Regions from separate parts of the Pantoea alfalfae genome, predicted to be linked through region 1. Evidence: predicted binding sites of a transcription regulator. Region 1 holds the regulator's gene; each other region holds the start of a gene.

Region 1 (3,260 bases):
CGGGCGCGCCGGAAAGCTTTTAGCTGATTATCAGCCTGGTATCAGATTACCAGCGGTGATCTTTGTTCTGACCTTCCCAGTCGGTTACTTCACGCTCTGCTTCATCTTTCGCATAGCCATAACGTTCCTGGATTTTGCCGACCAGCTGATCGCGTTTACCTTCGATAACCTGCATGTCGTCATCGGTCAGCTTGCCCCATTTCTCTTTCATTTTGCCTTTGAACTGCTTCCAGTTGCCGCTGGCTTCATCTTTATTCATGGCAGACCTCCAATCCTCGGGGTTTAATGATTATCTTGTTACTTAACAAAATAACGATATAAAGCGCTGGTTAACTGCGCTGCATAGAGTTAATTATAGTAGCCAACTTATTAACCGTAGAATAATACAGAATAATCTGTATCGGCTTGCGTGCAGCCACGACTGACTCAGGCATCAAACCAGCTGTTCTGACGCCAGTGCTTACGCCAGATGAGCCACAGCGACAGGCCGCGCAGCGCCAGGAAAACCGTTACCGCCAGCCACAGTCCGTGATTACCCAGCGCCGGTACGCTGAGCAGCATCAGAAAGTAGCCTGCTGCTGCCACCACCATGCTGTTACGCATCTCACGTCCGCGTGTTGCGCCGATGAACATCCCATCCAGCAGATAACACCAGACGCCGATCAGCGGCATAACGATCTGCCAGACCAGATAGCGGTCAGCACTTTGTTGCAGCGAAGGAAGAGAGGTCAACAGGGTAACAATCTGCGGGCCAGCAATGGCATAGGTCAGGGAAAAGAACAGCGCTACCACCACCGCCTGCCGACAGGCAGAGTGCCAGACACGCAGCAGTTTGCCGCCATCTTTTGCACCATGGGCCTCGCCGGCAAAAGCTTCAACTGCGTAGGCAAAGCCATCCAGCGCATAGGCCGTGAACGTAATGAACATCAGCAATACCGCGTTAACCGCCACCACATCCGGGCCCAGCCGCGCGCCCAGCACGGTCAGCGAGGCGAAACAGAGTTGCAGCATCAATGAGCGCAGCATGATGTCCCGGTTCAGCCGCAGCAGCCGGCCGCTGTCACCGCGCCAGCTCTGCTTCAGCAGGCTTAACGTAATACCGCGCAGCTTCAGGACTCGCCAGACCATGATACCGCCGACACCCAGCGTGATGTACTCCGCCAGCGCCGTGGCGGTTGCCGCCCCCGCGACACCCCAGTGCAGTCCCATCACCAGCCAGAGATCGAGCCCGATGTTAACCAGATTGCCTACCACCAGCAGGATCACTGGCGCGCGCGCATACTGCACGCCCAGCAGCCAGCCCAGAATGACCAGGTTTGCCAGCGTGGCGGGTGCACTGAGCCAGCGAATCTGAATAAACAGCGCCGCCTGTTCCAGTACCGCGGGATTACCGCCAACCAGATGGGTCGCCAGCTGAATAATCGGATAACGTAAAGCGATGAACAGTACACCTGCCAGCAGCGCAATCATCAGCGGCTGGGTCAGCGCACGTGCCAGCGCCATTTTATCACCGGCACCAAACGCCTGCGCCGTCAGGCCAGTCGTACTCATTCGAAGAAAAAGCAGCAGCATAAAGAGGAAACTGGTCACAGTGGTCCCGACCGCAACCCCGCCAAGATAGACAGGGCTGTCGAGATGACCAATAACTGCAGTATCGACCACGCCCAGTAAGGGAACGGTGATATTTGAAAGGATCATCGGCAGCGCAAGCCGCCAGAGATTTTTATCCGTTGCCGTGATAAAGCGCATTCGCCGTTCCGTGCTCAGTGTCGCTGCGCAAAACAGGCAGCGACAAAATTAGGGCAGACAGAATAGCATCAGAGAAAGCGAATGCACGCAGCCCTCAGAATCAGAGCCACTCGCCGTTACGCACCACGCCAACCGCCAGACCTTCAATGGTCAGAGACTGTGCACGGGTATCGACAACAATCGGGTCGAAATCGCTGTTTTCAGGCAGCAGATGCACGATAGCACCCTGCTTTTTCCAGCGCTTAACGGTGACTTCATCATCAATGCGGGCAACGACAACCTGGCCATTGCGCACATCCTGGGTTTTATGTACCGCGAGCAGGTCGCCATCCATAATCCCGATATCTTTCATCGACATTCCGCTGACGCGCAGCAGGAAGTCGGCAGAGGGCTTAAACAGGCCCGGATCCACTTTATAGTGGGTTTCGATATGTTCCTGCGCCATGATTGGCTCACCGGCAGCAACCCGGCCAATCAACGGTATGCCTTCTGAGGCTTCTTCTTCCATTAGCAGGCGAATGCCGCGCGATGCACCGGAAACGATCTCAATGACGCCTTTACGCGCCAGCGCTTTCAGGTGCTCTTCTGCCGCATTCGGTGAGCGGAAGCCCAGTTGTGCAGCAATCTCTGCGCGCGTAGGCGGCATGCCTGTTGAAGAAATATGGTCGCGAATCAGGTCATAGACCTGCTGCTGCCTGCTGGTTAATGCTTTCATCCCGCCCCCTGGTTGTTTATACAGTCGCTGTGAGTATATACAGGTATTGGCGAAATGGAAACCGATTGTCAGGCAAAACGCGGCTTCCGGCGCGATATGGAACGCTTATCGCAAATGTGTCCAGAGCAGCGCGATCCAGACAAAGAGTGCCAGTAAGATGCTGATCAGTACTGCCGCAGATCCCATATCTTTGGCCCGGCCCGCCAGCGGATGATGCTCCTGACCGATGCGGTCGACCACGGATTCAATGGCGCTATTAAGGATTTCGACAATGACCACCAGCACCACCGACCCAATCATCAGGATGCGTGAGACCACATCGACATCCAGCCAGCAGGCGATAATAATGGCGACCAGCGCAGCCAGGGCTTCCTGACGAAACGCCGCTTCATGTTGCCAGGCGGCACGCAGTCCCTGCCAGGAGTAACCTGCGGCTTTAATTATTCTGATAAGTCCGGTGGCATTATTTGCCATGATGTGGGAACCCTTTTATCGGATTGACGTCAATGTCTGGGCTGCGTGCAATTGGCACCACCACAGATCTTCGCTGCACTTTCTGGTATGCTTGCGGCGCTTTGCTAACAAGAGGCTTCATGTTGTCTATGTCAGGTTGGCGTAAACTCTATTACAAATTGCTTAATTTACCACTGTCGTTTTTGGTAAAAAGTAAGGCCATTCCGGCCGATCCTGTGTCTGAACATGGTCTGGATCCGACCCGACCTATTATGTATGTTTTGCCTTACGATTCGAAGGCCGACTTACTGACTTTACGCGCGCAGTGTCTGCGGCATCATCT
Region 2 (3,260 bases), 1.5 Mb from region 1:
GATTGCTGTGAAATGTATTGCAGGCCAGAGCATGACTCTGGCTTCAAACGCTCTGAAACCCACTATATTTACGTGGTTATTTTTTTAAAATGCCCGATGAAAAACTACTCATCGGGCCAGGCAAAGCATCACTTCCTGTCACTTTAATCGCGTGATAAAAAAGCGTATAACAGCTGCTGCTACGTCAGCAACAGAGGAAGCCGGACCCGCGCCTACTTAACCGCCGCCACCGGCAAATCCGTTACCCGCGTGGTATAGGCAGGTGACAGCATCTCGCGCTTCATTGCCCAGGCCTTGTTGATCCCCTGCCCGGCAAACCAGAGTTTTCCGCTGCCGATTTTATTAATTTTATCAATCAGCTGCATCAGCTCCTGGCTGTTGCGGCGCGGCTGATGCTCGTCAAACAGATCAAGCTGGGCCACGCCCTGACTGAAAAAATCCCCCAGCACGATGCCCGCCTTGATATAGCGATGCCCCTCAATCCAGATGTTATCCAGACACGCCATCGCAACACCGACAATATCGCGCGTGTCCTGTGTCGGGATGACCAACTGGCCGGTAGACTGATTACCATAAAAGGGTTCATCCGTAGCATGCGGGCTGGTACGCACAAAGACCCCCACCTGACGGCAATACTGGTTACCGCGGCGTAGCTTCTCTGCCGCACGCTCAGCATAGGCACAGACGGCTTCACGCATCTGGTCATAATCGAAGATGCGGCTGCCAAACGAACGGGAACACATGATTTGCTGCTTATCCGGTGTCACTGACTCCAGTTCCAGGCAGGATTCGCCACGCAGTTCTCTGACGGTACGCTCCATCACCACGCTGAACTGTTTGCGAATAGATTCGGTGCTTTGATCGGCCAGATCTTTCGCCGTCATAACGCCCATGGCGTTGAGCCGTTTGCCGATCCGGTGCCCTACGCCCCAGACGTCAGCCACATCAATCAGCGCCAGCAGCTTTTTCTGTCGTTCGGGGTCCGACAGATCGACAATGCCGCCGGTTTTGCTCCACTTTTTGGCCGCAAAATTCGCCAGCTTAGCCAGCGTTTTGGTCTGTGCAATGCCGACGCCGACGGTCAGATGGGTCTCTTTGCGGATCCGTTCTTTAACCTGCCGGCCAAAGGTCTCCAGCGCCATGCAGTTCTGCACGCCGGTAAGATCCATAAACGCCTCGTCGATCGAGTAGATCTCCACCGAGGGAGCCATCTCTTCGAGGATGGTCATCACCCGTTCACTCATGTCGGCATAGAGCGCGTAATTTGAGCTGAAGACCTTTACCGCATGACGCGTCAGCTCTTCACGCATTTTAAAATAGGGTGCACCCATTTTAATGCCGGCTTTTTTTGCCTCGGCGCTGCGCGCAATCACACAGCCGTCGTTATTCGACAGCACCACCACCGGTTTGCCTTTCAGATCGGGCCGGAAAACGGTTTCGCACGATGCATAAAAGCAGTTCACATCGACCAGCGCGAACATGGTCAGTGCGTCGATTTAATAACAAAGGTCACAACACCAAACACTTCCAGCGCATCTTCGGTCTGGATAGCGATCGGTTTAAATTTGGTGTTCATCGGCATCAGTTGCAGGCAGGGATGAAGCTGAAGACGTTTAACGGTAAATTCACCATCGACGGCGGCCACCACGATATCGCCGTGTGAGGCGGTGAGCGAGCTGTCGACCACCAGCATATCACCATCGTTAATGCCCGCCTCAATCATCGACTCGCCGCTGACGCGGACAAAATAGGTGGCACTGGGATGCTGCACCATCAGCGCATTGAGATCGATACGTTGTTCGACATAATCCTGCGCCGGGGAGGGAAATCCGCACGGCACACGTTCGATATAAAGCGGTAAAGGCATAACGGCGCGAATGTCCGCAGGTTTAATGAATTCCACAATTTCACTCCTTGCTCAGATTACTGTATATAAATACAGTAATAGCTAATCCCCCTTTTAATCAAGTGACACGGAACATTTTTAAGCAAAGGAGTTGATGGTAATACACTTTTTTAATCCTCTTTTTTCTCACTGCTGTGAGAGTAAGCGGAAACGGGTTACTTTTGCCGCAGCACGGGAATATCAGCGTTTTTTCTTTCAGTAACTAATCTTATAAATTCACCCGCTGATTATTTTTACTTAAGGAAAATCTGACAACGTCTCTGTGGCATTCGCCGAGGTTTGAATATTCAGAGCGGGCTGGTTATTCTGCCTTTTTTAAGGCATGGAGAGGTTATGACAGACGACGATAGAATTAAACATCTGGAAGAAGCCGTTGCGCAGTTAACGGTTGAGACCACGGTATTAAAAGCGATACTCGGTCAGCAAATTGCGCTCAATAATCTCAACTACAAAGGGAAATTTGACGATGTGCTGGCCGCGCTGGCGAAAGAATATGCCGAACGTGGTCTGGAGGAAGGCAATAATCAGGCAATCCATGACGCCCTGCGTCAGTATATTAAATATGAGCCACCCACGATGGAATAGGACTCTCCGGCAGCGTCCGCTCACCGGACGTTACCGGCTCCTGAACACTGCCATCCCCTGCCCCGTCCCGGCAGCCGTCTGAGACGCTGCGGATTAGCCTTTAAGCCTGGCTATCACTCTCCAGCGCATCCTGAATCGCATCGGCCAGATTACCAATTTCATTCGCCACGGCCTGCAGGTCCCAGGAGGCTTTTGAACCGGTTGCTGACGTTGAAGCGCTGACGGATTCCTTTGCCACTGACAGCGCCGCTGCCACAGCCACTGAACGTTTATGTTGTTCCTGCGTCACGCCCGCAGGCGGAATCGCAAAATAGTCGTGAACCATGATCATTTCCTTGTGATGAATAAGGGCTCAACCTTAGCCTTCTGCATCAGGCGTGGGAAGTGAATTATGTGGCATGACCTGTCAGGCGGACAGGATTGCAGCAGCTGTGTTGCGTTGTCCGCTTTTCCTGCGCAAAAAAAACTGTACGGGCTGTACAGGTTTTTTGCAAAAATGTCTGCCTGAACGGCTATTGTATCGTTTTACAGGACGGCAGAAAAATAGCTGGCACTCACCAGCAGACGTTATCATCTTATGGGAAATCCCTGTTAATTCACTGAATAATATAACATAAAGAGTGAAAGCCTCGCTTTGTCCTGTGTGCCATCTCTCCCTCAACACATCTGACCAGTGATCTTTTGTCAAATTTTATTGTACAACTTTGCCATTTTTGTATAACTTTACCTCGTGATGTTAAATCACTTGTAACGAGCGTGCTTTGCACCG
Region 3 (3,260 bases), 1.0 Mb from region 1:
GACATAGCCTGCGATTGTAGGGAATATCCGGCGACAATAACAAGACTTAGCCAATTTTGTTAACGATAGCTGCAAGTGGCGTAGACGATGAGCGGCGGTTTTGCCTGGTCAATGCGCCAGAATGGGGCAAAAATCGGCTTTGAGAGGTGCAAAAGTGGAAAAATACTCATTTAAAAACAGATACCCAGCGGTCTGTCTGGCATCTTGTCCTGAATTTGGTGATTTTACTTTGACAATCGCCTGCGCTTTTGCGAAAACATTATCAGAAGCGAATAACATTTATCGGAACAAAACAGGTTTTCGTCGCCTGTTTTGCGTGTAACGCCGAATAAAAGCAGCCTGATATGGATAATGACGCATGATGTGGACAGACAACATGCGTCATATCGATAGGTGTCAGATCACAGGCTCTGTTAGCTCACTTCAGAAATGCCCCGAACATTGAGCGTTTTCAGGGCGTGGCAGGTAAAGGGAAGGAATTAAGAGAGACAATAATAATGGTAGACAATAAGAAACGCCCCGGGAAAGACCTCGACAGAATTGACAGGAACATTCTGAATGAACTTCAGAAAGATGGTCGCATTTCAAACGTAGAGCTTTCCAAACGCGTAGGCTTATCGCCTACGCCATGTCTTGAGCGTGTACGCCGTCTCGAACGCCAGGGATTTATTCTTGGTTACACCGCGCAGTTAAACCCGCACTATCTGGATGCCTCTCTGCTGGTATTCGTTGAGATTACTCTGAATCGTGGTGCGCCGGATGTGTTTGAGCAATTTAACGCCGCTGTGCAAAAACTTGAGGAAACTCAAGAGTGTCACCTCGTTTCTGGTGATTTCGACTACCTGCTGAAAACGCGCGTACCTGATATGTCTGCCTATCGTAAGCTGCTGGGTGAAACCCTGTTGCGCCTGCCGGGCGTAAACGACACGCGAACTTATGTGGTGATGGAAGAGGTCAAACAGAGCAATCGACTGGTTATCAAAACTCGCTGATGCGGGGCAGGTGCAAAACCTGTGAGATTTCGGTACACTCCTGTGCATTCATACAGGATCAGCGTCGGGCTTGCCCGACGCTGTTGCTTCTTACTTTACAGGCACCTGGAGAGTCCTCTTGAGCCAGGAATATACAGAAGATAAAGACGTTTCGTTACAATCGCTGAGCAGTGGACGTCGTCTGCTGGAAGCGTTGCTGATTCTGGTGGCGCTGTTTGCTATCTACCTGATGGTTTCACTGGTCAGTTTTAACCCTTCCGATCCGAGCTGGTCGCAAACGGCCTGGCATGAACCTATCCATAATATCGGCGGCAGCGTCGGTGCCTGGCTGGCTGACACCTTACTCTTCATCTTTGGTGTGATGGCGTACGCCATTCCGCCCGTCATCCTGGGTCTGTGCTGGATTGCTTTCCGTCAGCGCGACAGCCAGGACTACTTTGACTACTTTGCCGTCGGGTTACGCTTAATTGGCGTCCTCGCGCTGGTGGTGACGACCTGTGGTATGGCGGCGCTGAACGCCGATGATATCTGGTACTTTGCCTCGGGCGGCGTGATTGGCAGCCTGGTCAGTAATGCTATTGCCCCCTGGTTCAGTCCGGCTGGCGGCACGCTGATGCTGCTCTGCGTCTGGGCAGCGGGGATAACCCTGTATACCGGCTGGTCATGGCTCACCATTGCAGAAAGAATTGGCGGCGTCGTCATGGGCGTGCTGACGTTTGCCAGCAACCGCTCACGTCACGATGAGCCCTGGCAGGAAGAGGATGACGAGCGGGACGCGCAAGATTATGCGGATGTCCCTGCATTGCATGTCGCCGACCAGGATGATGACGTGCTGCTGTCTGCGCCGCGTGCTGCCGATCAGAAAGATGATGTGCTGCTTTCCGCGCCACGCGCTGCCCCTCAGCCTGTGCCGACACAGCCGGATCCGCTACTGGCGAAAGCGGCAGCCGCAACCAGTGCGGCAGTAGCCGCCACTGCGGAAGCTGCAGAAGTGACCATCGCTCCCGCAGCGCCGGTTAACGCGGCACCTGCTGCAGCGGCCTTTACTGCATCGGCGCCTGCCGCATCAGCAGCAATGCCCGCATCGCCAACGGCACAACCTGCTCCAGCATCTGCACAGAGCACCCCTGCATCCTATGGTACAACGATGGCCCCGTCTCCGGCGCAGAATGCTCCTGCACCCGCGGCCTCACCACCGCTTTACCACTTTGAAATGCCAGACGAAGCCCCGGCTGCGCCGTCGTTCAATGCTTACGACGATGACGAACCTAAAATGGGTAACTGGCGTGACACATCAGCGATCCCTGCGGCCGCTACAGCCGCCACTGCCACTGCCGCTGCCGCAACGGCGGCCACACGTACTGCACCTGTTTTTGACCTGGCACCTGAAACCAATCTGAATCCGCAGGTTAAGCAGGGTATCGGACCGGCGCTGCCGCGTCCTAATCCGGTAAAACTGCCTACACGTCGTGAACTGGCCTCTTATGGCATTAAGTTACCTTCTCAGCGCATGGCTGAAGAGAAAGCCAAAGCGGAAGAGAGCGAAACGGCCCCGGTTACGTCGGTTTCCACTGCATCTGATGCAGAAGAGGCACTGCAGCAGGCTGAACTGCGTCAGGCCTTCCAGTCTGAGCAGCAGCAACGTTACGGCACCAGCTGGCAGCAGGACGAACAAGATGAGCAGGATGCGCAGCAGCAGGATGCACTGGCACGTCAGTTCGCCGAGCAGCAACAGCAGCGCTATGAACCTGAAGTGAGAAAAGAGCCGGTATTAAATATTGATACTGCCTCAGCGTTCGATTTTTCACCGATGAAAGATCTGGTGGATGACGGCCCGTCTGAACCGCTGTTTACGATTGCCGCGACGCCGGAGCCGGAAGCACCTGCGGCTTCACACGAACCGTGGCAGCAGGTGAGTGAGGTCTCAAGCCCTCAGGCACCGGCTCAGGTGCCTGCACCTGCCCGTTTTGCACCGGCAGAACCTGCCTATAGTGCGCCAGCGACGCCTGCGGTACCCGCAGAGCCTGTTTATCATGCACCAGAGGCAGCTCAGGTCCCGGCTTATTCTGCACCTGCTTATGGTACGCCAGCAGAGCCTGAAGCGGATTATGCCGCTCCGTCTGCGCCTGTGTATGCTGCACCAACGGCGCCTCAGGCCCCGGCTTATGGCGCGCCGTCTTATAGCGCGCCAGCCGCTGAGCCGGTTCAGCCAGTTGAAGAAGCGAAACCTTCACTGCATGACAGCCTGATCCATCCGTTCCTGATGCG

The links. Region 1 encodes LexA, which represses DNA repair genes until DNA is damaged. Its sites were predicted from a motif close to TNCTGTATGTACATACAGNA; they were not measured.
Region 2: the regulator LexA is predicted to act here: its motif matches at 1,925-1,944, upstream of umuD (translesion error-prone DNA polymerase V autoproteolytic subunit).
Region 3: the regulator LexA is predicted to act here: its motif matches at 1,031-1,050, upstream of K6R05_RS12615 (DNA translocase FtsK 4TM domain-containing protein).

The regions. Positions count from the first base shown of each region.
Region 1 is NZ_CP082292.1:3,715,746-3,719,005, forward strand. Features, by position in the region: gene K6R05_RS17375 (CsbD family protein) at 47-259, opposite strand; gene dinF (MATE family efflux transporter DinF) at 427-1,749, opposite strand; gene lexA (transcriptional repressor LexA) at 1,850-2,464, opposite strand; gene K6R05_RS17390 (diacylglycerol kinase) at 2,570-2,938, opposite strand; gene plsB (glycerol-3-phosphate 1-O-acyltransferase PlsB) at 3,067-3,260, shown strand, end outside.
Region 2 is NZ_CP082292.1:2,199,554-2,202,813, forward strand. Features, by position in the region: gene umuC (translesion error-prone DNA polymerase V subunit UmuC) at 213-1,481, opposite strand; gene umuD (translesion error-prone DNA polymerase V autoproteolytic subunit) at 1,484-1,903, opposite strand; gene K6R05_RS10245 (hypothetical protein) at 2,240-2,491, shown strand; gene K6R05_RS10250 (hypothetical protein) at 2,592-2,816, opposite strand.
Region 3 is NZ_CP082292.1:2,685,705-2,688,964, reverse strand. Features, by position in the region: gene lrp (leucine-responsive transcriptional regulator Lrp) at 498-992, shown strand; gene K6R05_RS12615 (DNA translocase FtsK 4TM domain-containing protein) at 1,111-3,260, shown strand, end outside.